4 regions of the Streptomyces sp. NPDC101234 genome follow, and region 4 is predicted to be linked to each of the others. Evidence: riboswitches for the same ligand, from Rfam matches in the RefSeq annotation. Region 4 holds a riboswitch; each other region holds the start of a gene.

Region 1 (7,760 bases), on a different contig from region 4:
GGCGACACCCTTCTCGTCGATCCACAGGAACCGCTCGGGCTGTCCTGTCTCCAGCGCGAGGGCCACCAGATCACCCGTCTCGGCCACGAACGGATGCAGGCGGCGCCGGACCTGATCGCCGTTCTCCCCGGGCTGTCCCGGCGCCGCGCTCTCCGTGCCCGCCATGGACAGCCAGCGCTCCACCGTCTGTACGGCGGTGGCCCCACCGCGCTGCTGCACCGGCCGGGACCCGCCGGCAGGGCCGCCGTTCCGCCCCGGCGTGGCGTACCCCTGGCGGTCGCAGCCGGCGGCCATGTCCGCGAGCTCCCACAGGCACAGTGCCTGGAGCAGGCTGAGTTGCGCGTACCAGCACCGGGACTGCTGCAGCACGGTCTCCGCCTGGCGGATCAGGTCGATGCGACCGCCCGGGTAGGTGTGGGGGTGCCGTTGGCGTCGGTTGGCCGCGTACTTGAAGCCCTGGGCCAGCGCCGCCTCCAGGGGCAGCGGCAGGTCGGGGGTACCGCCGGTGTACTTCGGGTCCAGGTGGCGCAACCACTTGGCGAGCCGTTCCCGGGCCTCGTCGCGGTGGACCTCGTCGACCGAGCCCAGGAGCATCGGGAGCGTCCAGGCCCGCATCACGAACTCCCTGAAGAGAGCCACCCGCCGCTGACGGTAACGCCGGTTGAGCTCCAGCCGGTCGTGCTGCAGCCGCCGGATGTGCTCGGACGACGCGGCCCGCCCGGACGCTCCGGCCGATCTCGCCCGCCCCATACGCTCGGCCCACGTCTCGTACTCCCGCCTCTTCCAGGCCCTCAGGCTCTCGAGACGGTTGTTGTACTCCTCCACGGGATCGCTGTTCAGGCCCACCCGCTCGCGGATCACGGCGAACGCCGCGTTGCCGCCGGCTCCGATCTCCTGGGCGACGGCCAACCGGATGGAGTAGGAGGGTTCTTCGATGCCCAGCAGGACGAGCTCCCAGTACAGCGGGGTGGTGTCGATCCGGTCGCCGACCTTCCGCAGCGCGGCTCCGAGCTGCTTGATCAACCTCCGCTTCGCGTCCCTCAGGGTGCGCCGGTCGCCCTTGACGCCGGGCCAGCTCTCGCGCACCGCGGCGACGATGTCACCCAGCCGTCTCGGATCCTCCTCCCCGCTCTCGATCTCCAGAGCCGCCGCGTAGAGGTCGAGGGCCTTCGGGTCGTCCGTACGACGGCTCGCGGCCGCGCTCAGGCGGTGGGCCGGAGTGCGGCCCCGCACGGGTGCCTGCCGGACCAGTTCGGCGATCTCCCTGCGTATGTCGGCCCGGATCCCGCCCTCCTCCTTCCCCGCGAGGCCCGCCGATCGCGCACGGGACAGCAGCACCAGGGCGATGAGCAGCTCCCGGCTGGGACCGGGCGGCTGCAGTGCCTGCTCGACCAGTTCGCCGGCACCCCGCTCCCCCAGCCGGCTCAGCACACGACAGCCGAAGTACGCCTGGATGATGCTGTGCGGGAAGCGGACCCGGTGCCCGAAGCCCTCCACCAGCTTGAGCTTGCTCGCATGGGCCGTGAGGCGGGCGAGGCCGGCCTGGCACTGGTCCATGTTCCCCTCGCTCAGCCGTCTGCGTTCCTCGTCGCTGAGCCGCTGGCACAGCACGCCCCAGATGTGTTGCCGGTCCCACTGGGAGAGGACGTTCCCGCGCTTCCCGTACCGGTCGAAGGCATGGCCGGTCCACATGTGCTCCGCCCGCGCCCGGGCACGCCGCGCCGGTCCGGGGTGGAGGACCTCCGGGTCGAGCAGTTCGGCGAAGTCCACCTCCAGCTTGTCCTGGAGCAGTCCGGCGCAGGCCAGCGCCGAGACCGCTTCGAGGGCGTCGCGGCGCTCCTGCGGGGTCAGCGCGACGTCCTCGCGCAGTTTCCCCTCGCACAGCGCCTCGGCCCAGGTGTCCAGCAGCCACAGCCGCAGGGCGGCGCGATCACGGCCACGGCCGTTCAGGTGCCGCGGATCGTCGCCCGGGCGATCCTGCTCCAGGGCTCCGCGCCGGTGGAGTTCACGGGCGATGTGGAGGTAGATGGGTGAATCGGTCACCTCCGCCGTCTCCACGATCCAGCCGAGCCGACGCTCGTCGGAGTCCGGTACGCCCGCTTCGACGAAGCGCAGCGCCGCCGCCTCGCCGAGCGGCTCCAGCTCGACGATCGCGGCGGAGGTGCTCTCCAGCGGACTGTGCGGACGGGATGCGATGACCAGCGGAAGCTTCTCCTCGTGGGCACGTTCGATGGCCCGGCGGATGACGTTGTCCCGGTTCTGCTGCTGACCGTCGTCCAGAAGGGCCTCTTCCAGCCCGTCGGCGAGGACGACCGGCTTGTCGTCGGCGAGGAGTTGTTGCCAGACCCGGTCGGTCTTGCTGCGCGCCAGGATGCCCTTGGGCGCCTCGTCGGTGAAGCGCCGCTTGGCCAGGTGTTCGAAGTTCAGGTCGGCTCCGTCGCCCGCGTCCCGCAGCCGGATCGGGACCGGTACGGCGTGCTGGCAGGCCAGGAGTTCGGTGAGCCGTACGAGGACGGCGGTCTTCCCCGCGCCGACCCCGCCGACGAGCAGATACGGCCGACGGGTGTCGCGCTCCCGCAGCCGCTCGGCGATGACCTGGGCGATCTCCTCCCGGCCCACGATCTCGGCGGTGTCGGGCCCGGCGGTGGGCACCAGTCCGCCGGGGTCCCGCAGTGCCTTGGTGAGGTAACGCCGTTTGGTCCAGCGGTACCACCAGAACAGGAAGAGCGCGGCGGCGATCGAAGCGGCGAGTATCGGACCGACGAACTTGAAGACGATGTCGAACGCCTTGCTCTTCTCCCGCCAGTGCTCGAACTCGGTGGTGTGGTGCACGCCCACGATGTACAGGCCCTCGATGATCCACGCGAGCAGCGTGAGCACGGCGACCAGCCAGATCAGCCTGGTGACATTGGCGTAGGAGGCCCATCTGCGCCACTTCTTGGGGCGGGCGGTCCCCCGGCGGGCCTCCAGACGGATCATCAGGGAGTGCCAGTGGCGGGCGAGTCGGCATCCGGCCCGGCTGCCCGCGCGTCTCGGACCAAGTGTCGCCATCTGCGCGGAGCGCGGCCGCTCCTTGCCGGGCGGGTGACGGACGACCCTCGTCATGGCGAATTCCTTCCGAGATCTGTGCTCGGGGCCAAGGAACCGAGGGGGCGACCACACCTAGTTCCATGGAATCACTCCCACCGCTGCCCGCAACCCGGCCGCACCACGGCGGAAACACCGTGGCTGGGCAGTGGGGGCCTCCGGCAGACTCGGCGGCATGGACATCAGGATCCGGCCGGCCGACCCCGCCGAGTACGAAGCCCTCGGCGAGATCACCGCTCAGGCCTACCTCCGGGACGGCCTTCTCGACTTCGGGGAGAGCGACAGCTACCTGGGCGAGCTGAGAGACGTGGCCGGGCGGGCGGCCGCGGCCGACATACTCGTGGCCGTACGGAACGGCAGTCTCCTCGGCGGAGTCACCTTCGTCCCCGCCGGTGGTCCCATGGCCGACATCGCGCGCCCCGGGGAGGCCGAGATCCGGATGCTCGCGGTCGACCGCGCGGCCCGGGGCCAGGGCGCCGGCGAGGCACTCGTACGTGCCTGTGTCGAGCGGGCCCGTGCCACCACGGGTTGCTTCCGCGTCGTGCTCTCCACACAGCGCACCATGCTCGCCGCCCACCGGATCTACGAACGGCTGGGCTTCGTCCGCACACCCGAGCGGGACTGGAATCCGCTGCCGGAGCTGGACGACATCACTCTCCTCACCTACGAGCTGACGCTCTGACACCACCGCGACACAACATCTGGGGGTGACACGACAGCCCGGCACTAGATGTATGCTCATGCTCGCTGTCACCACAGGGGAATCCGGTGCGAATCCGGAACTGTCCCGCAACGGTGTACTTGCGCACATCTGTGCGCAGGAGTCAGTCCGAGGACCTGCCGACAGCACATCCGGCCATCCGGCCCGGGTGTTCTGACGTCCGGGCCTCGTGGAGTGGGCCGGGGACGCGACACGCGTGCGCTCGCCCGTGTGCTGCCTCCTGCCCTCCGCCAGGCCCTGTGCCGAGCGAGGGAGAGCCCCACGTGACCATCGCGCCAGCCGACCCGGTTTCAGCGACCATCTCCGTGGAAGAGGACGGTCCCGGAACCGCGCTGCTGCGGACCCTGACCGAGCTGACCGCCGACCTCCCCGACGCCGACCCCGGCCGGGTCGCCGCCGCCGCGCTGCGCGGCCGGTCCGCGCGGGCCGACGAAGCGGAGTTGCGCGAGCTGGCCACGGAGGCGGCCGCCGGCCTGATCTCGGAGGACCCCGCCTACTCGCGGCTGGCCGCCCGTCTGCTCACGGTCTCCGTCCGCGCCGAGGCCACCTCGCAGGGCGTGACGTCCTTCACCGAGTCCGTGGCGGTGGGGCACCGGGAGGGGCTCATCGCCGACCGGACCGCCGAGTTCGTACGGCTGCACGCGGCCCGCCTGGACGCCCTCGTCGACCCGGACGCCGACGACCGCTTCGGCTACTTCGGGCTCCGCACGCTCCACAGCCGCTACCTGCTCCGGCATCCGATCACCCGGCGCGTGATCGAGACGCCCCAGCACTTCATGCTCCGGGTGGCCGCCGGTCTCGCCGAGGACGACACCGCGCGCGCACTGGACGAAGTCACCGCGCTCTACCGCCTGATGAGCCGCCTCGACTACCTCCCCTCCTCCCCCACCCTCTTCAACTCCGGCACCCGGCACCCCCAGATGTCGTCCTGCTACCTCCTCGACTCCCCGAAGGACGAGCTGGACTCCATCTACGACCGCTACCACCAGGTCGCCCGCCTCTCCAAGCACGCCGGCGGCATCGGTCTGTCGTACTCCCGGATCCGCAGCCGGGGTTCGCTGATCCGCGGCACCAACGGACACTCCAACGGCATCGTGCCGTTCCTGAAGACCCTGGACGCCTCGGTCGCCGCGGTGAACCAGGGCGGTCGGCGCAAGGGCGCGGCCGCGGTCTACCTGGAGACCTGGCACTCCGACCTCGAGGAGTTCCTGGAGCTGCGCGACAACACGGGTGAGGACGCCCGCCGTACGCACAACCTGAACCTCGCGCACTGGATCCCGGACGAGTTCATGCGCCGGGTGAACGCCGACGGGCAGTGGTCCCTCTTCTCCCCCGCCGATGTCCCGGAGCTGGTGGACCTGTGGGGCGAGGAGTTCGACGCGGCCTACCGCAAGGCCGAGGCCGACGGACTCGCGCGCAAGACGGTCCCGGCCCGTGACCTGTACGGCCGGATGATGCGCACCCTCGCGCAGACCGGCAACGGCTGGATGACCTTCAAGGACGCGGCCAACCGCACCGCGAACCAGACGGCCGTCCCCGGCCATGTCGTCCACTCCTCCAACCTCTGCACGGAGATCCTGGAGGTCACGGACGACGGCGAGACGGCGGTCTGCAACCTGGGGTCGGTGAACCTGGGAGCCTTCGTGACCGGCGGGGACATCGACTGGGAGCGGCTGGACGAGACCGTCCGCACCGCCGTCACCTTCCTCGACCGGGTCGTCGACATCAACTTCTACCCGACCGAGCAGGCCGGCCGTTCCAACGCCAAGTGGCGTCCCGTCGGCCTCGGCGCGATGGGCCTCCAGGACGTCTTCTTCAAGCTGCGGCTGCCCTTCGACTCGGCGGAGGCGAAGGCGCTCTCCACCCGGATCGCCGAGCGGATCATGCTCGTCGCGTACGAGGCCTCCGCCGACCTCGCCGAGCGCAACGGCCCGCTGCCGGCCTGGGAGAAGACCCGTACCGCGCAGGGTGTGCTGCACCCCGACCACTACGGCGTCGAGTTCACCTGGCCCGAGCGGTGGGCGGCGCTGCGTGCGCGGATCGCGACCACCGGCCTGCGCAACAGCCTGCTCCTCGCCATCGCGCCCACCGCCACCATCGCGTCCATCGCGGGCGTGTACGAGTGCATCGAGCCGCAGGTCTCCAACCTCTTCAAGCGCGAGACGCTCTCCGGTGAGTTCCTCCAGGTCAACTCCTACCTGGTGCAGGACCTCAAGGACCTCGGCGTGTGGGACGCCCGCACCCGTGAGGCGCTGCGCGAGGCGAACGGCTCGGTGCAGGACTTCGTGTGGATCCCCGAGGACGTACGACGGCTCTACCGCACGGCGTGGGAGATCCCGCAGCGCGGTCTGATCGACATGGCCGCCGCCCGGACCCCGTACCTGGACCAGGCCCAGTCCCTGAACCTCTTCCTGGAGACGCCGACGATCGGCAAGCTCTCCTCGATGTACGCGTACGCCTGGAAGTCGGGCCTGAAGACGACGTACTACCTGCGCTCGCGTCCGGCGACCCGTATCGCCCGCGCCGCCCAGGCCCAGGCCACCATCCCCGTCCAGCAGACGACCCCCGAAGACGCCGTCGCCTGCTCCCTTGAGAACCCCGAGTCCTGCGAGGCCTGCCAGTAATGACCAGCGAGAACAAGGCTGTGACGTCCAAAAACCTGCTCGACCCGGGCTTCGAGCTGACTCTGCGCCCCATGCGCTACCCGGACTTCTACGAGCGCTACCGGGACGCCATCAAGAACACCTGGACCGTGGAGGAGGTCGACCTCCACTCGGACGTCGCCGACCTCGCCAGGCTCACGCCGGCCGAGCAGCACCTCATCGGCCGTCTGGTGGCGTTCTTCGCGACGGGCGACTCGATCGTCGCGAACAACCTGGTGCTGACGCTGTACAAGCACATCAACTCCCCGGAGGCGCGCCTCTACCTGAGCCGGCAGCTCTTCGAGGAGGCCGTCCACGTCCAGTTCTATCTGACCCTGCTGGACACCTACCTCCCCGACCCGGAGGACCGGACGGCGGCCTTCGCGGCGGTCGAGAGCATCCCCTCCATCCGGGAGAAGGCCGAGTTCTGCTTCCGGTGGATGGACTCGGTGGACAACCTGGACCGGCTGGAGTCCAAGGCCGACCGCCGCCGCTTCCTGCTCAACCTGATCTGCTTCGCCGCGTGCATCGAGGGCCTGTTCTTCTACGGCGCCTTCGCGTACGTCTACTGGTTCCGCAGCCGGGGTCTGCTGCACGGTCTCGCCACGGGCACCAACTGGGTGTTCCGTGACGAGACGATGCACATGAGCTTCGCGTTCGACGTCGTGGACACGGTCCGCAAGGAGGAGCCGGAGCTCTTCGACGACGAACTCCGGCAGCAGGTCACCGACATGCTGCGGGAGGCCGTCGAGGCGGAGCTGCAGTTCGCCCGTGACCTGTGCGGTGACGGTCTGCCGGGCATGAACACCGAGTCGATGCGCCAGTACCTGGAGTGCGTCGCCGACCAGCGGCTCGGCCGCCTCGGCTTCGCTCCGGTGTACGGCTCGGAGAACCCCTTCTCCTTCATGGAGCTGCAGGGCGTCCAGGAGCTGACCAACTTCTTCGAGCGGCGCCCGTCCGCGTACCAGGTGGCGGTGGAGGGCACCGTCGACCTCGACGAGGACTTCTGAGCCGCCCTGGGCCGGCTACTTCAGGTCGAGTGCGTCCCCGGCCGACACCCGCATCGAGGTGGTCGTCGTGCCGGGGAAGTACCAGCGCCAGCTGCCCGCCGAGGTGACGGTCACCCTGGTGCTCAGCTTTCCGGCGCCGTCCGTCGTCACGGTCCGCACCGTGCCGTACTGGGCGGCGCCCTTCTTCCTGAACTGGAGCCTGACCTGCTGCCCGGGGAACCCGTGGTACTTCCGGTCCTCCCAGTTGGCCCGCGACAGCTTGCCGGTGACGGTCACCGCGGCACCCTTGGCGGCCTTCTC
Region 2 (7,760 bases), on a different contig from region 4:
CGGCCTTCGGAAGGCGCAGCGCCATGGTGTGCTCCTTGTGCGTCGCCGACGCGGTGTGCGCCGGCTGTTCGGCATGAAGACACCGCCCGGCACGCGCATGTGACAGGCTCCGGCCGAATTCGACCCGGGCTCCGTCCCCCGCGCGCTCAGGCGGCCACCGTCACCAGGACGCCGAAGCCGATCAGTACGACGCCCGTGGCCCGTCCCAGCGTGCGCCGGACGCCGGGCCGTTCGAGGACGTGCCGGGTCCTGGAGATCAGGAGTACGTAGCAGCCCAGCCAGACCAGCGTGAGACTGACGTGCAGGAGCACCAGGAGGGCCTTGGCCCAGGCGGCGGGCAACCGGGGCGGGGCCAGGGCGGGGAGCAGTCCGGCGTAGAAGACGGCGATCTTCGGGTTGAACAGGTTGCAGAGCAGACCGGTCCGCCAAGCGCTTGCGGCCGTCGGGCCCGGTGGGTCCGCCACCGGGGCCGACGCGCCGGGCCGGTGCTGCCGCAGCGCCTGCGCGCCCAGGAACACCAGGTAGGCCGCGCCCAGGAGCCGGACGGCCAGGTAGGCCGCGGGGGAGGCGGCCAGCACGGCCGAGAGCCCGGCCGCGGTCAGCACGCCCCAGACCAGCAGACCGGTCGTGATCCCGCCGACGGTCCGCAGCGCGTCCCGGGAACCGGCGGCGAGGGTGCGGCGGGTGACCACCACCATGTCCGGGCCGGGTACGACGGTCAGGAGTCCTAGGACGGCGACGGCGGCCGCGAGGTGCGTCAGCATGCGGCCGACCTGGGGAAGGGGGTGGGGTTCACCCCCGCAGACTCCGACGCGCACCCACGGTCGGTCCAGCGAATGTTATCGACCTATAGTCATCGGAAAACCTGATGATTCGCTTGGCTGCTGGGAGGTCGGGCCCGTGATGTTCGATCTGCACCGGCTGCGCCTGCTGCGCGAGCTCAAGCACCGGGGCACGCTCGCCGCCGTCGCCGCGGCCCTGTCGTACGCTCCTTCCTCCGTCTCCCAGCAGCTCTCCCAGCTGGAGGCCGAGGTCGGTGTCCCGCTGCTGGAGCCGGTCGGGCGGCGGGTACGCCTGACCGAGCAGGCCGAGATCCTCGTCGCCCACACCGAAGCCGTCCTCGAGCGCCTGGAACGCGCCGAGGCCGACATCGAGACCTCCCTCACCGACCTGACCGGCACCCTGCGCGTCGCCTCGTTCCAGACGGCCGCCCTGGTCCTGGTCCCCGCCGCGCTCCGGCTGCTGCGCGAGGCCCATCCGCACCTGCGCGTCCACGTCACCCACATGGAGCCGGAAAAGTCCCTCCCGGCACTTCAGGCCCGCGACTTCGACCTCGTCCTCGCCGAGGAGTACCCCGGCAACCCCCACCGTCGGCCCGCCGAACTCGAACAGCAGGACCTGCTCGACGATCCCCTCCACCTCGCCCTGCCGCCCTCGGCGGGCGGCCCGAGGACGGAACTGCGGCAACTCGCCGGCCACCCCTGGGTGATGGAACCCGAAGGAACTCCGGCACGGCACTGGTCCATGGGCGTGTGCCGCGACGCGGGCTTCGAACCGGACGTACGCTTCGAGACCACCGACCTGCTGCTGCACCTCCGCCTCGTGGAGGAGGGACTCGCGGCCGCCTTCCTTCCCGACCTGGTCCGGGACGGACAGCGGGTGACGGCCGAGCTGCGGCAACTCCCCGCCGGGCGCCGTGTCTTCACCGCCGTACGCCGCGGGCGGGGCGGGCACCCCGCCGTCGTGGCCTGCCGGGACGCACTCCGACGGGCCGTCGCGCTGCGGACCGACCGGTCGCGAGAAGATCGTCCGTGACCGACGAGTCCACCCGACCCGGAAGGAACCGACGAGAACATGCGCGTCACCGTGGCCCACGAACCGACGGAGGCGTCCGGATGAGCGACGTCCTGCTGCACACGACCGGCCGGGCCGCACACATCACCCTCGACCGGCCGAAGGCGATCAACGCGCTGTCGCACCCGATGGTGCTGCGGATCGCCGAAGCCCTGACCGCCTGGGAGCACGATCCGGCCGTCGAGACCGTCGTCATCACCGGCGCGGGGGAGCGCGGCCTGTGCGCGGGCGGTGACATCCGTGCCGTCCACGACGACGCCCGCGACGGCGACGGCACCGCCGCGGCCGCCTTCTGGTACGACGAGTACCACCTCAACGCCCGGATCGCCCGCTACCCCAAGCCGTATGTCGCGATCATGGACGGCATCGTCATGGGCGGCGGTGTCGGCGTCTCCGCGCACGGCAGCGTCCGGATCGCCACCGAACGCTCGCGGATCGCCATGCCGGAGACCGGGATCGGCTTCGTCCCCGACGTCGGCGGCACCCGCCTGCTCGCCCTCGCCCCCGGCGAACTGGGCACCCATCTCGCCCTGACCGGCGCACAGATCGGCGCCGCCGACGCCCTGCTGTGCGGACTCGCCGACCACTTCATGCCGTCCGGCTCGATCCGGCCCTTCGTCGACGACCTCGCCGAACGGCCCGTACCGGAAGCGCTTGCTCGGCATGTGCGGTCGGCGCCCGAAGGGGAGTTGGCCGGCCACCGTGCGTGGATCGACGCCTGCTACCGGGCCGACACCGTCGAGGAGATCGTCCAGCGGCTGTCGGCGCACGGCGACCCGGCCGCCAAGCAGGCGGCGGAGACCCTGCTCACCAGGTCGCCGACCTCTCTCAAGGTGACCCTGAAGTCCCTGCGCCGGGCTCGGCGACTCGGCTCGCTGGAGCAGGTGTTGGACCAGGAGTACCGGGTCTCCTGCGCAACTCTCGCCACCCATGACCTGGTCGAGGGCATCCGTGCCCAGGTCGTCGACAAGGACCGCCACCCGCACTGGTCCCCGGCCACCCTCGCCGAGGTCACCGACGCCGACGTCGACCGCTTCTTCGCGCCGCTCGGCGAGCGCGAACTGGGCCTCGCCCCGCCCGGATGAGCCGGGCCGCCGACCGCCCACCAGGCGCGAGACGAAGATCACGACCGGTGACGCGGTCTTGGCCGTACCTTCCACACGCGGTACGGTCTGTCCGATATCGACGACGGCGAGACGGAAGCCGGTGGGAATCCGGCACGGTCGCGCCACTGTATGCAAGAGCCCCCGGGCGCTTGCCAGTCAGACCCGTGGCCGTCGTCATGTGCACCACCGAGTTGGGACGCGAACTCCCAGAGGAGGTCCTGCCATGGCGCAGACCGTCGCTCCGCCGACAGCCAACACCCCCGCCGTTCCCGCCAAGCTGCCGCTGTCCGCGATAGCTCCCTGGGCGGTCTTCTTCGGCATCCTGATGCTCGTCCTGCTCTACTTCGTCGGCGCCGAGCAGGGCGCCACCTCCGTGTTCAACGGCACGGACGTCCACGAGTGGGTGCACGACGCCCGCCATCTGCTCGGTTTCCCCTGCCACTGACGCGAGGGACGCCGTACATCACATGAACTCCGCAACGGTACGGAACCTCCTGGTGCGGGGCATGCTCGCCGGCCTTGCCGCCGGCGTGCTCGCCCTGGTCGCCGCCTACCTGCTGGGTGAGCCGAACGTCGACAAGGCGATCAGCTTCGAGGACGCCCACTCGCACGAGCACGAGATGGAGGTCGTCTCCCGCTCCCTGCAGTCCACCGCGGGCCTGGCCACCGGTGTGCTGGTGTACGGGGTCGCCTTCGGCGGTATCGCCGCACTCGCCTTCTGCTTCGCCCTGGGCCGCGTCGGGCGTTTCTCGCCGCGGGCGACGGCGCTGCTGCTGTCGGGCTGCGCGCTGCTCGCCGTGTACGTGGTGCCGTTCCTGAAGTACCCGGCCAACCCGCCGTCGGTGGGCGACCCGGACACCATCGGGAAACGCACCACCCTCTACTTCCTGATGATGCTGCTCAGCGTGCTGCTGGCGGTCGCCGCGACCATCCTGGGAAAGCGGCTCCAGCCACGGCTGGGCACCTGGTGGGCGACGGTGCTCGCGGTGGTCGCGTTCGCCGTCGTCATCGGGCTGGCCTACCAGTTCCTGCCGGTCGTCAACGAGGTGCCGAAGGACTTCCCGGCCACCCTGCTGTGGCGGTTCCGGCTCTCGGCACTGGCCATCCAGCTGACCCTGTGGGGCGGATTCGGGCTGCTGTTCGGCGAGTTGGCCGAGCGCGTGCTCAACCCGAAGCCGGCGAGGGCTCCGGCCGCCGCACGGAAGATGTCCGCAGCACACTGACGGCGGATGTCCGCAGCTCACCGAACGACACGCGAGGGCCCTCCGGAACCGTCCGGGGGCCCTTTCGTGTGCGCCCGCCGGGCCCGCAGGGGCCCTGCGGCTGCTGTGAACCCGCCGTGAACCCGCCGTGTCTTCGGCGTACGGACGGTGCCGCACTCGCGTCCACCGCCGCTGACAAGGAAAGATGGGCGCCGAGCGATCGATCAACGACTGCGGAGGAAGTGGACTCATGCCGCATGAGCGAGCGGGCCGGCCGGCGGCTCCGGAGGACCTCGTCGACGTGGCCCGGCTGGTCACGGCCTACTACGCGCTGCACCCCGACCCGGCCGACCCTGCCCAGCGGGTCGCGTTCGGCACCTCGGGACACCGCGGATCGTCCCTGACGACCGCGTTCAACGAGGACCACATCGCGGCCACCAGCCAGGCCATCTGCGAGTACCGGAGCGGCCAGGGCACCGACGGCCCCCTGTTCCTGGGCGCCGACACCCATGCCCTGTCCGAGCCCGCCAAGGTCACCGCGCTTGAGGTCTTCGCCGCCAACGGCGTCACCGTCCTCGTCGACAGCGCCGACGGCTACACCCCCACCCCGGCCGTCTCGCACGCCGTCCTCACCCACAACCGGGGTCGTACGGCCGGCCTCGCGGACGGGGTGGTCGTCACCCCCTCGCACAACCCGCCCGCCGACGGCGGTTTCAAGTACAACCCGCCGAGCGGCGGCCCCGCCGCCTCCGACGCCACCTCCTGGATCCAGGACCGCGCCAACCAGATCATCGCGGGCGGGATGAAGGACGTACAGCGCATCCCGTACGAGCGTGCGCTCGCCGCGCCCACCACCGGCCGGTACGACTTCATGGGCGTCTACGTCGACGACCTGCCCAGCGTCCTCGACCTCGACGCGGTCCGGGCCTCCGGGCTGCGCATCGGCGCCGACCCGCTCGGCGGTGCCTCGGTCGCCTACTGGGGGCGGATCGCCGAACGGCACTCGCTCGACCTCACAGTGGTCAACCCCTACACCGACCCCACCTGGCGCTTCATGACGCTGGACTGGGACGGCAAGATCCGCATGGACTGCTCCTCGCCGTACGCCATGGCCTCGCTGATCGAGAAGCGCGACGAGTTCCGGGTCGCCACCGGCAACGACGCCGACGCCGACCGGCACGGCATCGTCACCCGCGACGCCGGCCTGATGAACCCCAACCACTACCTCGCCGTCGCCATCTCCTACCTCTACCGCCACCGCGAGCAGTGGGCGGCGGACGCCGGCATCGGCAAGACCCTGGTCTCCTCCTCGATGATCGACCGGGTCGCCGCCGACCTCGGCCGTCAACTCGTCGAGGTTCCCGTCGGGTTCAAGTGGTTCGTCGACGGACTGGTCAGCGGCGCGATCGGGTTCGGCGGCGAGGAGTCGGCCGGCGCCTCCTTCCTGCGCCGGGACGGCTCGGTCTGGACGACCGACAAGGACGGCATCCTGCTCGCCCTGCTCGCCTCCGAGATCACGGCCGTGACGGACAAGACCCCGTCCGAGCACTACGCCGACCTGACCGCCCGCTTCGGCGAACCCGCCTACGCCCGTATCGACGCCCCGGCCACCCGCGAGGAGAAGGCCCTCCTGGCCAAGCTCTCCCCGGCCCAGGTCACCGCCGAGACCCTGGCGGGCGAGCCGGTCACCGCCGTGCTCACCGAAGCGCCGGGCAACGGCGCGGCGATCGGCGGCATCAAGGTGACCACGGAGAACGCCTGGTTCGCGGCCCGCCCGTCCGGCACCGAGGACGTGTACAAGATCTACGCCGAGTCCTTCCAGGGCCCCGACCACCTGGCCCGGGTGCAGGAGGAGGCGAAGGCCGTGGTCGACGCGGCCCTCGGCGGCTGACACCGCCCGCGTCGCGCCCGCCCGCGCCACCGGGCGCGACGCGCCGCCTCGGACCTGCCGGACCGCCTCGGACCTGCCGGACCGCCTCGTCCGGCATCCGCCTGATGGGGCCGGCGCATTCGCCGGGCCGGGCTCGCGTATCCGCCGGATCGTTACCTCCGGCATCCGCCGGGTCGGGTCCGCGCGTCCGCCCGGTCAGGTCGCGAAGGTGCGCCTGCGCGCCCGGCTCTCGGCCAGCTCCGCGGCGGCCCGGTGGGCGCTCGCGGCGAGATGGGCCGAACCCCAGGCGTGTGCCGTGCGTTCGGCCAGTGCGTAGCCCTCGGCGGCCTCCCGGTCCTCGCCGAGCAGCCGGTGCAGATCGGCGAGGGCGTGCGCGAGCGGTCGGCTCGCATAGGCCGCGCCCGCCGCGCCGGCGAGCTGGTCCCGCACCGGCAGCAGGTGTCCGAGGAGGACGGCCGCGGCCTCGTGATCCCGGTGGAGTACGGCGAGCTGGGCGCGGAAGTCGAGTTCCAGGCCGTACAGATGGTCCCGGAGCGGATCCGGCGAGACGGGCACGGCCCGGGCCTCGTCGAGTCTGCCGAGACGGGCCAGCACCAGCGCATGGGCCACCGCGACCGAGCCGCCCGCCGACTCGTACACGGCACGGACCATTGGCTCGATCTCGGCCGCCCGGTCCTGGGCGAGCCGCATGCTGATCAGCCCGAGCGTGCGCAGCCCGGTGGCGTGGTGGGCGCCCACCCGCTGCAGCAGGGTGTCGGCCTCGGCATAACCGGCCTCCGCCGCCTCGAAACGGCCGGTCACGACGGCCAGCATCGCGGAGGTCGCGGCGCTGAGTCCCTGCGCCCACACCATGCGGTAGCGGCGCGCGAGGACCAGGCCCTGCGCGGTGTGCCGGTGCACCGCGGCGGGGTCGTTGCGGGCGGCGGCGGTCATCGCGTCGAGGTGCTCGCAGACCCAGCGGTAGGCGGGCAGGTCGTGGGTGCGGGCGAGCTCGCGCAACTCGGCGGTCAGGGGCGGTCGCACGGCGGCCCGGGTCTCGTGCGGCAGCAGCCGCGCCGAGGTCATCAACCCGGCGGCCATCAGCCGTGGTTCGCCGTCGGCACGGGCGAGCGCGAGCTGGGCGTCGGCCGCTTCCAGAGCCCGGGGCGCGTCCTCCGCGGCGACCGCGTCGACGAGGACCTGGAGGACGCGGGAGCGGGTCGGGCCGTCCAGCCCGGTATCGGAGGCGAGCCGTTCGAGGCGGGACAGCGCGGTCCGGTCGTACGGTCCTTCGAGCCGGCTGCGCCAGGGCGCGGGCTCGGTCCACGCCCCGTAGACGGCCGCGACCAGGTCGCCGCGGTCGGCCTGTTCGGCGAGTTCCACCGCCCGCTGCCGGGTGCGCCGGGCCGCGTCCGTCGCACCGGTGCGCACCTGCGCGCCCAGCAGCGGCACCAACAGCTCGATCAGCCCGTCGGGTTGGGCATCCTCGCCCATGGCCGCGGTGTGGGTGTCGATCGCCTGCCGGATGAGCGCGACGGCGACGTCATGGGCGTACCGCCGTTCGGCGGCCTCGGCGGCCCGCAGCGCGTAGTCGACGGCGAGCGGGGCGTCGGCGGCGCTGCCTGAGCGGGCGAAGTGGTGGGCCAGGGCCGCGAGTTCGCCCGGTCGGTGGTGGCGCAGCAGCCGGGCGACCCGGGCGTGCAGCCGGGAGCGCCGTACGCCGGACAG
Region 3 (7,760 bases), on a different contig from region 4:
CCCCCGTCGTCGCGGGTCTCGCGGCGATGTTCTCCACCCGCTTCTCCTACGCGCTCTCGAAGAACGCCGACGACGAGGCCACCCGCAAGGGCTACCGCGCCGGCCAGATCGCCTCCGCCGGCCTGGTCTCGCTCGCGCACGGCACCAACGACGCGCAGAAGACGATGGGCATCATCACCCTCGCGCTGATCGCGGGCGGTTCCATCGCCCCCGGCTCGAACCCTCCCACCTGGGTCATCCTCTCCGCCGGTCTGGCCATCGCGCTCGGCACCTACATCGGCGGCTGGCGCATCATCCGCACCATGGGCAAGGGCCTGACCGACCTTCAGCCGCAGCAGGGCTTCGCCGCCCAGACCAGCGCGGCCACCGCCATCCTGGCCTCCTCCCACCTCGGCTTCTCCCTCTCCACCACGCACGTCGTCTCCGGTTCGGTGATGGGCGCGGGCCTGGGCCGCAAGGGCGGCACCGTCCGCTGGTCCACCGCGACCCGCATGCTCGTCGCCTGGGTGCTCACCCTCCCGGCGGCCGCACTGGTCGGCGCGCTCGCCGAGTCCGTGACGGACCTCGGCGACTGGGGCACGGCGGCCGTCGGCGTCTTCCTGGTGGCCGCCGGCGCGGCGATCTGGAAGCTCTCCCGCCGCGAGGTCGTGGACAGCGCCAACGTCAACGACACCGCGGCCGAGGAACCGGCCGGCGTGGTCACCACGGCGATCGCCGCGGTCACTCCCCCGCCCGCGGGCCCGGTGACCGACGGCCTCACGGCCACCATCCCCTCCCCCGCCGCCGCTGCCGCGACCGACCCGGCCGCCACCGTCTGACCCCGAGGAAGAACCAACATGAGCATCGACTGGGCAGCCATCGGCTCCGTCTTCGGCGTCAGCCTCGTGGCCACCGTGGGCCTGGTGGCCCTCTTCACCCTCGGCATCAAGGGCCTCTCCGCCCGCGCCCGCGCCACGGCCCAGGGCAACTCCGCGGCCCTGGCCGTGACGGCCGCCTACGTCTGCTTCGCGGCCTGCGCGGCAGCTGTGGCGTACGGCATCCACCTGATCGTGGCGAAGGCCTGACCGGGACCGTCGCCGCCGAGACCCGGACACGACCGACAAGGCTCCTCCCCGACCCGCTCGGGAAGGAGCCTTCGGCATGTCCCAGGAGCCCCGCAGGGCACCCGATGTGGGCCTTCGCACACTCTCCCCTCGCAGGTCAACGGCAAGTTGACGGGTCTTCCGGGGGCATGGTGGACTGCCGGAGCCATGTACGGCGGCAAGAGAGGAAGCCGGTGTGAATCCGGCGCGGTCCCGCCACTGTCACCGGGGTAGGTAGCCCCGGGAGCCAGGAACTCTCACCGCCGGTCTCGTCGAACCAGGGCGCGGACACCCTGAGTGAGGACATAACGCCATGTGCGGCTGCCGATCGAGGTTCAGTACCCGGCTCGTCCCCGACCCCACGGCCGGCTGAGCCGATGGGTGCCGATCGCGTCTTCGCGTACGGCGCCGCCGCCGGCCTTCTCGGTGATCTGCTGCTCGGCGATCCGCGCCGGGGGCATCCGGTCGCCGTGTTCGGACGGGCGGCCGGGGCCGTGGAAAAGGTGCTGTGGCGGGACGATCGCGGGTGGGGCGCTCTGCACACCGCCGTGTGCGCCGGCGGCGCCGTGGCTCTGGGGGCCGTGGCCCAGCGGGTCGTACGACCGTCGACCACCGCTTCCGTCGCGCTGACCGCCGCTGCCACATGGGCGGTTGTCGGCGGGACGTCGCTCGCGCGCGAGGCGCGGACCATCGGGCGGGCCCTGGAGGCGGGGGACGTCGAGGCCGCCCGTGCCCGGCTGCCGCATCTGTGCGGACGGGATCCGCAGGCCCTGGACGCCGACGGGATCGCCCGTGCCGTCGTGGAGTCCGTCGCCGAGAACACCAGTGACGCGGTCGTGGGCGCGCTGGTGTGGGGAGCCCTGGCCGGTGTGCCGGGGCTGGTGGGGTTCCGCGCCGTCAACACCCTGGACGCCATGGTCGGGCACAGGTCGGCCCGGTACCGGCGGTTCGGGTGGGCTTCCGCACGGCTGGACGACGTCGCCGGGTGGCCGGGGGCGCGGCTGACGGCCGTGCTGGCGACGGCCGCCGGTGGGGATGCCCGTGGAGCCGTACGGGCCTGGCGGGCCGACGCGGCCAGGCATCCGAGTCCCAACGCGGGGCCCGTGGAGGCTTCGTTCGCGGGGGCGTTGGGGGTGCGGCTCGGGGGGACGTTGTCGTATGCGGGACGGGTCGAGCACCGGCCCGTGCTGAACACGCAGGGGCGGGCCGTGGAGGTCGCGGACATCCGGCGGGCGGTACGGCTCTCCCGTCGTGTCGGTCTGCTCGCGCTCGGCGTGACCGTCGCCGCGCGCCTCGCCGCGAAGGGACGGAAGGGACGTACGTCATGAACGGTGGTCTTCTCGTCGCCGGCACCACCTCGGACGCCGGCAAGAGTGTCGTCACCGCGGGTATCTGCCGGTGGCTGGTGCGACAGGGCGTCAAGGTCGCGCCCTTCAAGGCGCAGAACATGTCCCTCAACTCCTTCGTGACGCGCGAGGGGGCCGAGATCGGGCGGGCGCAGGCCATGCAGGCGCAGGCCTGCCGGGTCGAGCCGACCGCGCTGATGAACCCCGTGCTGCTCAAGCCCGGTGGCGAGCAGAGCAGTCAGGTCGTGCTGCTGGGCAAGCCGGTCGGTGAGCTGAGCGCGCGCGGATACCACGGCGGGCGGCAGCAGAAGCTGCTCGGGACCGTGCTCGACTGTCTCGCCGAGTTGCGGGGCACGTATGACGCGGTGATCTGTGAGGGGGCGGGCAGTCCGGCCGAGATCAATCTGCGCCGGACCGACATCGTGAACATGGGGATCGCGCGCAACGCGCGGCTCCCCGTGCTGGTGGTGGGCGACATCGACCGCGGGGGCGTGTTCGCGTCGTTCTTCGGCACCGTCGCCCTGCTCTCGCCGGAGGACCAGGCCCTCGTCGCCGGGTTCCTCGTCAACAAGTTCCGCGGCGACGTCTCCCTGCTGGAGCCCGGCCTCGACATGCTGCACGGGCTGACAGGACGACAGACGTACGGCGTCCTCCCCTTCCGGCACGGCCTCGGCATCGACGAGGAGGACGGGCTCCGGGTCTCCCTGCGCGGGACCGTCCGTGAGTCGAACACCGCCCCGCCCGTCGGCGAGGACGTGCTGCGGGTCGCCGTGTGCGCCATCCCGCTGATGTCCAACTTCACGGACGTGGACGCGCTGGCCGCCGAACCCGGTGTCGTGGTGCGGTTCGTGGACCGGCCGGAGGAGCTGGCCGACGCCGATCTCGTGGTGGTCCCGGGGACCCGGGGGACGGTCCGGGCCCTGGAGTGGCTGCGGGAGCGCGGCCTCGCGGACGCGCTGCGGCGCAGGGCCGCCGAGCAGCGGCCGGTCCTCGGCATCTGCGGTGGCTTCCAGATCCTCGGCGAGCACATCGAGGACGACGTCGAGAGCCGGCGGGGGCAGGTGGACGGGCTGGGGATCCTGCCCGTACGCGTCCGGTTCGCCCGCGAGAAGACACTCACCCGGCCCGTCGGGGAGGCCCTCGGCGAGCGGGTCGAGGGGTACGAGATCCACCACGGGGTCGCCGAAGTCACCGGCGGGGAGCCCTTCTTGGACGGCTGCCGGGTCGGGCAGACCTGGGGCACCCACTGGCACGGCTCCCTGGAGTCGGACGGTTTCCGGCGGGCCTTTCTGCGCGAGGTGGCGGCCGCCGCGGGCCGCCGGTTCGTGCCGGCCCCCGACACCTCGTTCGCCGCGCTGCGCGAGGAGCAGCTCGACCGGCTCGGCGACCTGATCGAACAGCACGCGGACACGGACGCGCTCTGGCGGCTCATCGAGTCGGGCGCGCCGCAAGGACTGCCTTTCATTCCACCGGGAGCGCCCGCATGAGCACAGTGTTGTTGTTGTCGACCGCCGACACCGATCTGCTGGCGGCCCGGGCCGCCTCCGGTGCCGACTACCGGATCGGCAATCCGACGCGCGTCGACGTCACGGAGGAGCTGCCCGCGCTCGTCGAGGGCGCGGACATCGCCGTCGTACGGCTGCTCGGCGGCAAGCGCGCCTGGGAGGACGGGCTCGCCGTGCTGAAGGCCGCCGGGATCCCGACCGTGCTGCTCGGCGGCGAGGCGGTGCCGGACGCCGAGTTGATGGCGGAGTCGTCGGTGCCGGCCGGTGTGGTGGCCGAGGCCCTCAGGTACCTCGTCGAGGGCGGGCCCGCGAACCTGCTGGAGCTGTCCCGGTTCCTGTCCGACACCGTGCTGCTGACCGGTGAGGGGTTCGACGAGCCGCAGAAGATGCCGGAGTACGGCGTCCACGGCGAGCGTCCCCTGGCCGAAGGCCGCCCGACCGTCGGCGTGCTCTTCTACCGGGCCCATGAACTCAGCGGCAACACCGCCTTCGTGGACACCCTGTGCGACGCGATCGAGGCGCACGGCGCCAACGCCCTCCCGGTGTACTGCGGTTCACTGCGCGGGGCGGACGCCGGGCTGTACGAGATCCTCGCGGGCGCCGACGCGCTGGTGGCCACCGTCCTGGCCGCGGGCGGCACCCACGCCTCCCAGGCCTCGGCGGGCGGTGACGAGGAGGCCTGGGACATCGGCGCCCTCGCCGACCTCGACATTCCCGTCCTGCAAGGACTCTGCCTCACCTCCTCGCACAGCACCTGGGCCGAGTCGGACGCCGCCCTCTCCCCCATGGACGCGGCGATGCAGGTCGCGATCCCGGAGTTCGACGGACGGCTGATCACGGTCCCCTTCTCCTTCAAGGAGCAGGGCCCGGACGACGTCCCGGTGTACGTCGCCGACCCGGAGCGGGCCGGACGCGTCGCCGGAATCGCCGTACGGCACGCCCGGCTCAGGCACAAGCCGAACGCCGAGAAGAAGGTCGCGCTGGTCTTCACCGCGTACCCGACCAAGCACTCCCGGGTCGGCAACGCGGTCGGCCTCGATACCCCTGCTTCTGCGGTGCGCGTCCTTGACGCCCTCAAGGCGGCCGGTTACGGAGTCTCCGAATACCCCTCCGGCGGCGACGAGTTGATCCACCGTCTCATCGAGGCCGGCGGACACGACGTCGAGTGGCTGACCGAGGAGCAGCTGGCCTCCGCGCCCGCCCGGGTGCCGCTCGCGGACTACCGGGCGTGGTTCGAGAAGCTCGATCCGGAGCTGCGGGACGCGATGACGGAGGCGTGGGGCGAACCGCCGGGCAACCTGTACGTGGACGGCGACGACATCGTGCTCGCCTCCCTCCAGTTCGGGAACGTCGTCGTCATGATCCAGCCGCCGCGCGGCTTCGGCGAGAACCCGATCGCGATCTACCACGACCCCGACATGCCGCCGTCGCACCACTACATGGCCGCCTACCGCTGGCTGGACAACTCCTTCGGCGCGGACGCGATCGTGCACATGGGCAAGCACGGCACCATGGAGTGGCTGCCGGGCAAGGGGCTCGGCCTGAGCGCCGGCTGCGCGCCGGACGCGGTCCTCGGCGAGCTGCCGCTGATCTACCCGTTCATCGTCAACGACCCCGGCGAGGGCACCCAGGCCAAGCGGCGCGGGCACGCCACGGTCGTCGACCACCTGGTGCCGCCGATGGCCCGTGCCGACACCTACGGCGACCTCGCCAAGCTGGAGCAGCTGCTCGACGAGTACGCGCTCGTCTCCGACCTGGACCCGGCCAAGGCGCCGGCCGTACGGGCGCAGATCTGGACGCTGGTCAAGGCGGCCGAGCTCCACCACGACCTGCATGTGGACGAGCAGCCGGACGACGGCGACTTCGACGAGTTCGTCATGCACATCGACGGCTATCTGTGCGAGATCAAGGATGTGCAGATCCGCGACGGCCTGCACATTCTCGGCGGCGGGCCGGTCGGCGAGCCGCGCGTGAACCTCGTACTGGCCGTGCTGCGGGCCTCGCAGGTGTGGGGCGGGCAGGCGAACGCGCTGCCCGGGCTGCGCGCCGCCTTCGCCACGCATTTCGGTCTGGTCGAGAAGGAGTTGCTGGCCGAGCCGGGGGCGCCGGTGAAGGTGCCGGTCGAGCTGTCGGATCTCGTCGAGGGTCCGTCCCGTACGGCGGCCGACGCGATCGACCTGCTGGAGCAGCTGTGCCGCCGGGTCGCGGAGGGCATGGAGCAGCGGGAGTGGGCCGCCGCCGAGAGCCGTGCGCTCGTGCGCGAGGTCGTCGGCAGCGAACTCCCGGAAGCTGTCGCGGTGTTGGAGTTCGCCTGCAACGAGGTCGTACCGCGCCTCGCCCGGACCACGGACGAGATCGGGCACATCCTGAAAGCCCTGGACGGCGGTTACGTCCCGGCCGGCCCGTCGGGCTCCCCGACCCGTGGCCTGGTCAACGTCCTCCCGACCGGCCGGAACTTCTACTCGGTCGACCCCAAGGCCATTCCGTCCCGGCTGAGTTGGGAGGTCGGCCAGTCGCTCGCGGACTCGCTCGTGCAGCGCTACCTCCAGGACACCGGCGAGTACCCGAAGTCCGTCGGCCTGACGGTCTGGGGCACGTCCGCGATGCGCACCCAGGGCGACGACATCGCCGAGATCCTGGCGCTGCTGGGCTGCCGTCCGGTGTGGGACGAGGCCTCGCGGCGCGTCACCGGCTTCGAGGTGATCCCCCTCGACGAGCTGGGCCGGCCTCGCATCGACGTCACGGTCCGGATCTCGGGCTTCTTCCGGGACGCGTTCCCGCACGTGGTCGGGCTGATCGACGACGCGGTGCGCAGGGTCGCCGAACTGGACGAGCCCGCCGAGCGGAACTACGTGAAGGCCCACGCCGACGAGGACACCGCCGAGCACGGCGACCGGCGGCGCGCGACCGCCCGTGTCTTCGGCTCCAAGCCGGGGGCGTACGGCGCCGGTCTGCTGCCGCTGATCGACGCCCGCAACTGGCGGTCCGACGCCGACCTCGCCGAGGTGTACGCGGTGTGGGGCGGCTACGCCTACGGCCGCGGGCTCGACGGGCGGGCGGCGCGCGGGGACATGGAGACCGCGTTCAAGCGGATCGCCGTCGCCGCGAAGAACGTGGACACCCGCGAGCACGACCTCGTCGACGCCGACGACTACTTCCAGTACCACGGCGGCATGGTCGCCATGGTGCGCCATCTGACCGGCGCCAACCCCGAGGCTTACGTGGGCGATTCGGCCACGCCGGACCAGGTGAAGACCCGGACGCTGGGAGAGGAGACGCACCGGGTCTTCCGGGCTCGGGTGGTCAACCCGCGCTGGATGGCGGCCATGCGCCGGCACGGCTACAAGGGCGCCTTCGAGATGGCGGCGACCGTCGACTACCTCTTCGGCTACGACGCCACGGCGGGCGTGGTCGACGACTGGATGTACGAGAAGCTCAGCGCGGAGTACGTCTTCGACGCGGAGAACCGGGACTTCATGAAGAAGTCCAACCCGTGGGCGCTGCGCGGGATCACCGAACGGCTCCTGGAGGCCGCCGACCGGGGCCTGTGGGCCGAGCCGGACGCGGACACCCTGGAGCGGCTGCGCGCCACCTATCTGGAGCTGGAAGGCGACTTGGAGGGCGACGACCAGTGAGCACCCCCTTCCCCTTTACCGCCGTCGTCGGCCAGGACGACCTGCGGCTCGCGCTGCTGCTGAACGCCGTCTCCCCGGCGGTCGGCGGCGTGCTGGTGCGCGGCGAGAAGGGCACCGCCAAGTCCACGGCCGTACGCGCCCTCTCGGCGCTGCTGCCGGCCGTGGACGTGGTCGCCGGCTGCCGCTTCTCCT
Region 4 (7,760 bases):
AGCAGCGCCGAGGTGAAGAGGGTGAGCGAGCCGAGGGTGAACCCGAAGCCGGGCCCGAGCACCCGCCCGCTGAGCACCATCAGGAAGAACATCGGCTCGATCCCGGCGGTGCCCGCGCCGACCGGCCGCAGCGCCGCCCCGGTCGCGGCCAGCACACCCAGCATGGCGACGGCCTTGGGGCCGAGCCCCGACTCCGAGATGGTCGCCGCGAGCACGGCGACCAGCAGGACCAGCAGCCCCGCGAAGAGCCAGGGCGCGTCCTGGGCGTGCGAGGCGATCCGGGAGGAGGGCGGGGCGAACAAGGGCCAGCCGATCGCGACCACGCCGACCGCGCTGACGAGGAGGAGGGCGGCGAGGGAGCGGGGGCCGAGCCGGACCGGACTGCTCATGCCAGTGCCTCCCGTATCTCGGCCACCGTGAGCCACGGCTGCGGGGCGAGGATCTTCGTCACCTGCGGCGCGAACGACGGCGAGGACACGACGATGTCGTCCGTCGGCCCGTCCGCGATCACCTCCCCCTCCGCGAGCAGCACCACCCGGTGCGCGAGTTCGGCGGCCAGCTCCACGTCGTGCGTGGCCAGCACGATCGCGTGCCCGTCGGCGGCCAGCCCGCGCAGCGCGCCGACCAGCCGGGCCTTCGCCGCGTAGTCCAGCCCCCGGGTCGGCTCGTCGAGGAGGAGCAGCGGCGGCCGGGCGGTGAGGACGACGGCGAGCGCGAGGGCGAGCCGCTGTCCCTCGGACAGGTCCCGTGGATGCGTGTCGTCGCCGACTCCCGGCAGCAACTCGGACACCAGGCCGCGGCAGGTCCCCGGTACCGCCCCCGCGTCCCGGTCGGCGGCCGCGCACTCGGCACCCACCGTGTCGGCGTACAGCAGGTCGCGGGGTTCCTGCGGGACCAGACCGACAAGGCGTACCAGGTCGCGCGGGGCCGTGCGGTGCGGGACCGCGCCACCGACCCGGACCGTGCCGGAGCTCGGCGCGACGAGCCCGACCAGGGCGCTGAGCAGGGTGGACTTCCCGGCGCCGTTGCGGCCCATGAGCGCGACGGTCTCGCCGGGGGCGACGGCGAGATCCACGTACCGGAGCGCGTCGACCCGCTCCCGCCGCACGGCGAGGGAGCGCACCTCGGCGAGCGGAGCCGCGGGTGCGGCCGTTCGGTGGTGCGGCGGTGTCCGCCCGGCGAGGCGCTCCCGCAGCCCGCCCGCCTGCCGCCGGGCGTCCCGCACGGTCATCGGCAGCGGCGACCACCCGGCCAGCCGCCCCAGCTCCACCACCGGCGGACACACCGGCGACACGGCCATCACCTCGGCGGGAGCACCGACCACGGGCGCCGCTCCCGCCTCCGGGAGGAGCACGACCCGGTCCGCGTACTGCACCACCCGCTCCAGCCGGTGCTCGGCCAGGAAGACGGTCGTCCCCAGATCGTGGACCAGCCGCTGCAGCACGGCCAGCACCTCCTCGGCGGCGGCCGGGTCCAGGGCGGAGGTCGGCTCGTCCAGGACCAGGACCGCGGGATGCGGGGTGAGCACCGACCCGATCGCGACCCGCTGCCGCTGCCCGCCGGAGAGGGTGGCGATGGCCCGGTCCCGCAGCTCGGCGAGCCCGAGCAGATCGAGGACCTCCTCCACCCGCCGCCGCATCACGGCCGGGGCGATCCCCAACGACTCCATGCCGTAGGCCAGTTCGTCCTCCACCGTGTCGGTCACGAAGTGCGCGAGCGGATCCTGCCCCACCGTGCCGACGACATCGGCGAGTTCGCGCGGCTTGTGGGTCCGGGTCTCCCGCCCCGCGACCGTCACCCGGCCGCGCAGGGTGCCCCCGGTGAAGTGCGGCACCAGCCCGCTCACGGAGTTGAGGATCGTCGACTTGCCGGTGCCGGACGGGCCGACGAGCAGGACGAGTTCACCTTCCGGCACCTCGAAGTCGACGCCCTGGACGGCGGGTCGGGCCGCGCCCTCGTACGTCACGGAGACATCCTCGAAGCGGATCACGGCGACTCCTTCGGCACGATGAAGGCGGGCAGCAGACCGAGCAGCACGGCGGCCGCCGGCCACAGCGGAAGCGTGGGGGCGACCAGCGGTACGACCCCGGGATGCAGGGCGTCCGGATCGCGCACCGATGCCAGGGTGAGCAGGGCGGCGACGGCGGCGCCCGACCCGGACACCAGCCAGGCACGCGCGTCCCACGGATCCGGCCGGTAGCGGGTCCGCAGCGAACGCCGGCCCCCGAGCCGCAGCCCCGCCAGCGCGGCACCGACCCCGGCCAGCAGCACGGGCAGCCCGTAGCCGCCGCCCTCCGCGGTGAGCAGGCCGTACGTTCCCGCACAGACGCCGAGCAGACCGCCGAGGGTGAGCGCGGCCGTCGTACGGCGGACCCGGGCCGAGACGTCGGCACTGCGGCCGTAACCGCGCGCGTCCATCGCGGCGGCGAGGGCGACCGAGCGCTCCAACGCGCCCTCCAGTACGGGGAGTCCGACCTGCAGCAGACCGCGGACACCGGAGTCGGGACGGCCGCGCAGCCGGCGGGCGGCACGCAGCCGCTGGACGTCGGCGATCAGATTCGGCGCGAAGGTGAGGGCGACGACCACGGCCACGCCCAGCTCGTACAGCGCGCCCGGGAGGGACTTGAGGAGCCTGGCCGGGTTGGCGAGCGCGTTCGCGGCGCCGACGCAGATCAGCAGGGTGGCGATCCGGAGACCGTCGTAGAGGGAGAAGACGAGCGCCTCGGCGGTGACCCTGCCACCGAGCCGGATGCCCTGCGCCCAGTGGGGGAGGGGGACTTCGGGGAGGGTGAGAAGGGTGTGCGAGCCGGGGATCGGGGAGCCGAGGACCACGGTGAAGGCGAGACGGACGAGGAGCACGGCGAGGCCGAGCCTGGCGAAGGCGGAGTAGGACCGCGCCCAGGGCGCCCGGCTCCGGCAGACGGCGACGACGTAGCCGGTCACCGCGATGAGGAGGGCGAGGAGCAGAGGGTTGCCGGTACGGGACGCGGCAACCCCGAGGAAGAGCGACCAGAGCCACCAGGCGCCGGGGTGAAGGGTCCGCGTGCGGCGGGGCGGCGCGTTGTGGCCGACGTGACTGCGGCGCCCCTTCAGGGGCGCGGGGCTGAGACATATGCGGCTCCGCCGCGTGGGCGCGACCAGCCCCCACGCACCCGCACTGTGACGATCACGCATCCTTCCGCCGCCGCGCCTGCCAGACCGCCCCCGCGGCCAACACCACGACCACTCCCACCCCGGCCAGCAGCCCAACAGACGGCCCGCTGCCCGACGTACCACTCGCCGCCACTTTCTCTCCGCACCCCTTCTCGGGATACCCGGCGATCGCACACAACAACGCGTTCGTGTCGTACCGCAACGGCTTCGCCACAGCGGCCAGCGCCTCCGCCGTCGTCGCGTCCCCGGACACCACCGCGCACACCGTCCGCCCCGCCGGCGGCCGCTCGCCGGACGGCGCGTCCGCCGTCGTACCGAAGTCGATGACCAGCGCGACCCGTTTCTTGCCCCGCACTGCCGGCGTGTCCGCGCAGATCGTCCCGAAGTCCGCCGCCCCGCGCGGCCGCGACGCGTCCGCCGAGTCCTCGCTCACCGCGAAGCGGAAACCCTCCACCGCACCGTCGGCGGGCTGCGCGGTCGAGGGGCCCTGCGTGGCGTACGTCCAGCGCGAACCGTCCCGCTCCCAGAAGGACCAGTAGCGGTAACCGGCGGCCTGGGCCGGCCCCGCCGCGGTCCCCCAGACCAGGAGCGCGGTCATGAGCAGCAGCGCGGCCCGGCGGACGGCGGTCACAGCTGCCGCTGCTTCCGGCGGCCGCTGAACAGGAAGCCGATGCCGATACCCGCGACGAGACCCGTGCCGACGATCCACCACACACCGGTGCCCGACGACTTCTTCGCCCCGGTGTGCTCGGCGGCAGCCGCCCGCGGGGCCGGTCCCGTCGCGTTCAGCGCCGTCACCAGGTCCGTACCGCCGAAGTCGCGCGGATCCGCGCCCATCGCATGCGCCGCGAAGATCAGCTCGGCGTAGGCCGCGGGCCCGCTCTGCTTCGCCCACTGCGCGGAGTTCGCCGTCAGCCAGGCGTACGGCTTCTTCGCCGGCTTCGTCCAGCCCTGCGCGGCCATGGCGACGACCGCGTCGGCGGTGTTGCCGTAGTCCGGCTGGGGCTTGGCACCGGGGAGCGCGGAGACCAGGTAGCCCTTCTCGTGCACGGCGTCCGCGAGGTACTCGGCGCCGTTGCGGGCCACCTCCTCCCGGGTGAGGGCCTTGTCGGAGTTGGCGCAGATGTATCCCTCCGCCGGGGCCTTGCCGGCCGTCGCCGCGAACCCCTTGCCGAGGGCGCCGAGCACCCCGGCGGCCGTGGCGTCCGCGTTGGCGGACAGCTTCCCCGTCTTGTCCGGCTGGTAGGCGAGGCCACCGCCACCGCCACCGTCCTGGTCGCAGGGGATGGACCACTTGGCCAGCAGGTCGTACGGCGTCCGGTCCGCGCTCGCGCCGGCCGCCGCGAGGGCGCCGATGACCACACCGGTGGAGTTGGTGTCGCTGGGCGAGCCAGGGGCGTAGCCCCAGCCGCCGTCCTTGTTCTGCTGCGACTTCAGCCAGGTCACGGCCTTGCCCACGGCGGAGTCGTGGCCGCCGACCGCCTTCAGTGCCTGTACGGCGGCCGCCGTGCTGTTCGTGTCGACCGTCACCTTGGCGTCGCAGGCCGCCGTCGGCTCGGCGCGGAACGCGGCGAACGCGCCGTTCGCGCACTGCTGCCCGGCCAGCCAGTCCACCGCCTTCGCGGCCGGGGTCACCCCGACCGTGTGCTGGGCGAGCAGGGCGAGCGACTGGCGCCAGACGCCGTCGTACTTGGGGTCCGTGCTGCCGTACAGCCCCGACGGGAGCACCGCGGAGGCGGACGGGGACGGATCGTCGGCGGCCAGTGCGGTCATCGTGGGCATGGCGGCGCCGATGACGGCGGTGGCGGCCAGCACCGCGGCGCTGCGGCGGAGGACGTTCATGGTCGGCGGGTGCCTCTCCCTGTGGGGGAGCCGGGCAGCACGGGACACCCCGGCGGCTCGGCTCCGTAACCTCGACGGTGCCGTGCGCCGACGGACACCGGCGCACCTGAGCCGATCAACGTCCGCGCGGGGCAGTCCGGCTCGCCGCACGGAACGGCTCACGGTTGCGGGTCAGCGCCGGAATTACACCGGCTTCCCCCCGTACGGGTGATGACGACCCCGCTACTTTACCGGGCGTCAACAAGAAGCTGAGGGGCGGCTGTGCGGAGACCGTTTCGTCATGGTCGCGCCATGACGGGGAGACTGCTCGGCTCGGGGCGTTCGGCCGATGTGTACGAGATCGACGAGGCGTGGGTGCTGCGCCGTGAGCGGGGCGACCGGGGGACTCGGCGGCCAAGGGCGCGCTGATGACGTACGCATGGGAGCACGGATACCCGGTGCCCCGGGTGCGGCCCTCCGGCTCCCGGACCGACCTGGTGATGGAGCGGCTGTCGGGGCCGACCACGCCGGCGGTACTGCCGGCGGGCGGGATGGGTTGTCGCGTCTGGTGGGCGGCACGGGTGATTCGATAGCCTCGCGACTGCTCGGCCGACCGACCGACGACGCACGTCCAGGGGGACCTTGGTGAGCGACGCCCATGCCCCGCTGACCGGCGTACCGGAACGGCTGGGGGAGCTGTCCTGCCGCACCGGAATCCCCGTCGGGGTCGTCGCCGAACTGCTCGGCGCCGCCTTCGAGGGTGCCGCCGCCAACTGAGCCGAGCGCCCGTGCATTTCAGTCCACCCGGGTCGGAACCGCCCTCCTCGAACAGGGGGCGGATGTCGCAGAAAGCCTCAGCACTCATGTCTGACAGAGCCACCGCAGCGGTCCGTCGTACCGCGATCGTCATCGGCGGCAGCACCGCCGGACTGCTCGCCGCCTCGGTCCTCGCCACCCGCTTCGACGAGGTCACCGTCGTCGAGGCCGACCGGCTGCCCGCGGGCCCCGCACACCGCAAGGGGCTGCCGCAGGCCAGACACGCCCATCTCCTGTGGTCGGGCGGCGTGGCCGCCCTCGAAGACCTGCTCCCCGGCATCACCGGCGAACTCGTCGGCAAGGGCGCCGGACTCATCGACGTGATGAAGGACCTGGTCAGCAAGGCGCCTTCGGGACACTGGTTCCGGCGGTTCACCGACTCCCGGCACAACATGATCGTGTGCAGCCGTGACCTGCTGGACGCGGTGATCCGCGCGGACGTGCTCGGCAGGCCCCGGGTGACGCTGCGGGACGGCACCCGGGTGGCGGGGCTGGTCGGAGACCGCGACCGGGTGACCGGCATCCGCATCTCGGACGACGACGAACTCGGCGTCCTGCACGCAGACTTGGTGATCGACGCGAGCGGCCGGGGCTCCCGGACGCCGGACTGGCTGACGGAGCTGGGCCTGCCGCCGGTCGTGGAGCGCGTCGTGGACGCCGGGGTGGCCTACGCCAGCCGCGTCTACGAGGCCCCGCCCGCGACCACCGCCGTGCCCCGCTACCCGGTCGTCAACGTCCAGGCCGACCCGCGCAACGCCCCCGGCCGCGGCGGGGTCCTCGTCCCCATCGAGGGCGGCCGCTGGCTGGTCACCGTCTCCGGTACGCGGGGCGGACAACCGACCGCCGATCCGGCCGAGTTCGGGCCCTTCGCCCTGACCGGCCTCAAGGACCCGATCATCGGCCGGCTGATCGCCAACGCCAAGCCGCTGACCGACCCGGTGACCACCCGCAGCACGGCCAACCGCCGCCGCTACTACGAGAACGCCCCCGCCTGGCCGGAGGGCTTCGCGGTGATCGGCGACGCGGTCGCCGGCTACAACCCCGTCTACGGCCACGGCCTCTCGGTCGCCGCCCAGAGCGCGATCGCGGTCCGCGAGGTGCTCGACCGGCACGGTGCGGGCGCTCCGGGCACCGCCCGCCGTATCCAGCGCGCGGTGGCCCGCCCGGTGGGCAACGCGTGGAACCTGGCCGTGGGACAGGACGCGTACTACCCCGGAGCGGCACCGGAGCCGCCGACGGCGGTGGAACGCCTGCTCACGGCGTACGTCGACAAGGCGGTGGCGGCGGGCTCGGAGAACCCGCGCGCACTGCACGGACTGCTGGACGTGATGAGCCTGAAGACGGCCCCGACGCGGCTCTTCGCCCCCGACATGCTGTGGAACATCTTCTTCGGGGGCCGGAAGGGGCCGTTGGGAGAGGTGCCGTTGTCGACGGCGGAGCGGGCGGCGGCGGGGCTGGAGGGGTAACTCACGGGGACAAAGGGGCACTTCACCCGCTCGCCTGCGGAGTCGGCCCGCCGAAGGGGAGGACCAGGGAGCGGGAGGACAGCAGCCATCGGCCGCCGAGGCGCCGGAACGTGTCCTCGTACTGGCCGATCTGGACGGGCGGCCCGGCCGGCACCGTGCCCCCCTCGTAGCCGTCGACGCGGTACGTCTGGAAGTACGACGTGGCCGTCGCCGTGTCCGGTCCGGTGACCGTGACCAGGATGTTGGACATGATGCGTCGGGACAGCCGGCCCGCCGGCCGGGAGCCGAAGTACGCGGCCAGCGCCTCCCGTCCTGCGGCCCGCCGCCCGTCCCCGGGCGGCGGCCACTCCCACCAGCCGTCCGCCGTGAACAACTCGGCGACGGAGGACGGCCGGCCGAGATCGAGCCGGTGGACGAAGTCGATGACGAGGCGCTCGCAGGCGCGTTCGGCGAGGAGTTGCTCCAAGGGATCCATGCGACTGTCTAACAGCGGGGGACCGCGTC

What was found. A riboswitch is a leader RNA that binds a small molecule or an ion and turns the genes downstream of it on or off. The one in region 4 is predicted to bind cobalamin.
Region 1: another riboswitch for cobalamin. It lies ahead of ACIRR9_RS03240 (ribonucleoside-diphosphate reductase subunit alpha); the one in region 4 lies ahead of ACIRR9_RS11665 (prenyltransferase/squalene oxidase repeat-containing protein).
Region 2: another riboswitch for cobalamin. It lies ahead of ACIRR9_RS07165 (CbtB-domain containing protein); the one in region 4 lies ahead of ACIRR9_RS11665 (prenyltransferase/squalene oxidase repeat-containing protein).
Region 3: another riboswitch for cobalamin. It lies ahead of ACIRR9_RS39290 (cobalamin biosynthesis protein); the one in region 4 lies ahead of ACIRR9_RS11665 (prenyltransferase/squalene oxidase repeat-containing protein).

Annotation. Positions count from the first base shown of each region.
Region 1 is NZ_JBIWOA010000001.1:691,466-699,225, reverse strand. Features, by position in the region: gene ACIRR9_RS03250 (ATP-binding protein) at 1-3,105, opposite strand, end outside; gene ACIRR9_RS03245 (GNAT family N-acetyltransferase) at 3,263-3,769, shown strand; cobalamin riboswitch at 3,815-3,947, shown strand; gene ACIRR9_RS03240 (ribonucleoside-diphosphate reductase subunit alpha) at 4,072-6,432, shown strand; gene ACIRR9_RS03235 (ribonucleotide-diphosphate reductase subunit beta) at 6,432-7,460, shown strand; gene ACIRR9_RS03230 (hypothetical protein) at 7,476-7,760, opposite strand, start outside.
Region 2 is NZ_JBIWOA010000003.1:147,545-155,304, reverse strand. Features, by position in the region: gene ACIRR9_RS07185 (carboxymuconolactone decarboxylase family protein) at 1-25, opposite strand, end outside; gene ACIRR9_RS07180 (LysE family translocator) at 147-764, opposite strand; gene ACIRR9_RS07175 (LysR family transcriptional regulator) at 904-1,815, shown strand; gene ACIRR9_RS07170 (enoyl-CoA hydratase/isomerase family protein) at 1,896-2,939, shown strand; cobalamin riboswitch at 3,007-3,147, shown strand; gene ACIRR9_RS07165 (CbtB-domain containing protein) at 3,184-3,405, shown strand; gene ACIRR9_RS07160 (CbtA family protein) at 3,428-4,183, shown strand; gene pgm (phosphoglucomutase (alpha-D-glucose-1,6-bisphosphate-dependent)) at 4,413-6,053, shown strand; gene ACIRR9_RS07150 (BTAD domain-containing putative transcriptional regulator) at 6,249-7,760, opposite strand, start outside.
Region 3 is NZ_JBIWOA010000028.1:73,429-81,188, reverse strand. Features, by position in the region: gene ACIRR9_RS39300 (anion permease) at 1-818, shown strand, start outside; gene ACIRR9_RS39295 (hypothetical protein) at 837-1,064, shown strand; cobalamin riboswitch at 1,218-1,360, shown strand; gene ACIRR9_RS39290 (cobalamin biosynthesis protein) at 1,460-2,410, shown strand; gene ACIRR9_RS39285 (cobyric acid synthase) at 2,407-3,915, shown strand; gene cobN (cobaltochelatase subunit CobN) at 3,912-7,568, shown strand; gene ACIRR9_RS39275 (putative cobaltochelatase) at 7,565-7,760, shown strand, end outside.
Region 4 is NZ_JBIWOA010000005.1:216,910-224,669, reverse strand. Features, by position in the region: gene ACIRR9_RS11685 (ECF transporter S component) at 1-389, opposite strand, end outside; gene ACIRR9_RS11680 (ABC transporter ATP-binding protein) at 386-1,990, opposite strand; gene ACIRR9_RS11675 (energy-coupling factor transporter transmembrane component T) at 1,987-3,174, opposite strand; gene ACIRR9_RS11670 (SCO2322 family protein) at 3,167-3,784, opposite strand; gene ACIRR9_RS11665 (prenyltransferase/squalene oxidase repeat-containing protein) at 3,781-4,995, opposite strand; cobalamin riboswitch at 5,108-5,232, opposite strand; gene ACIRR9_RS11660 (hypothetical protein) at 5,403-5,567, shown strand; gene ACIRR9_RS11655 (hypothetical protein) at 5,620-5,751, shown strand; gene ACIRR9_RS11650 (NAD(P)/FAD-dependent oxidoreductase) at 5,838-7,256, shown strand; gene ACIRR9_RS11645 (nuclear transport factor 2 family protein) at 7,279-7,731, opposite strand.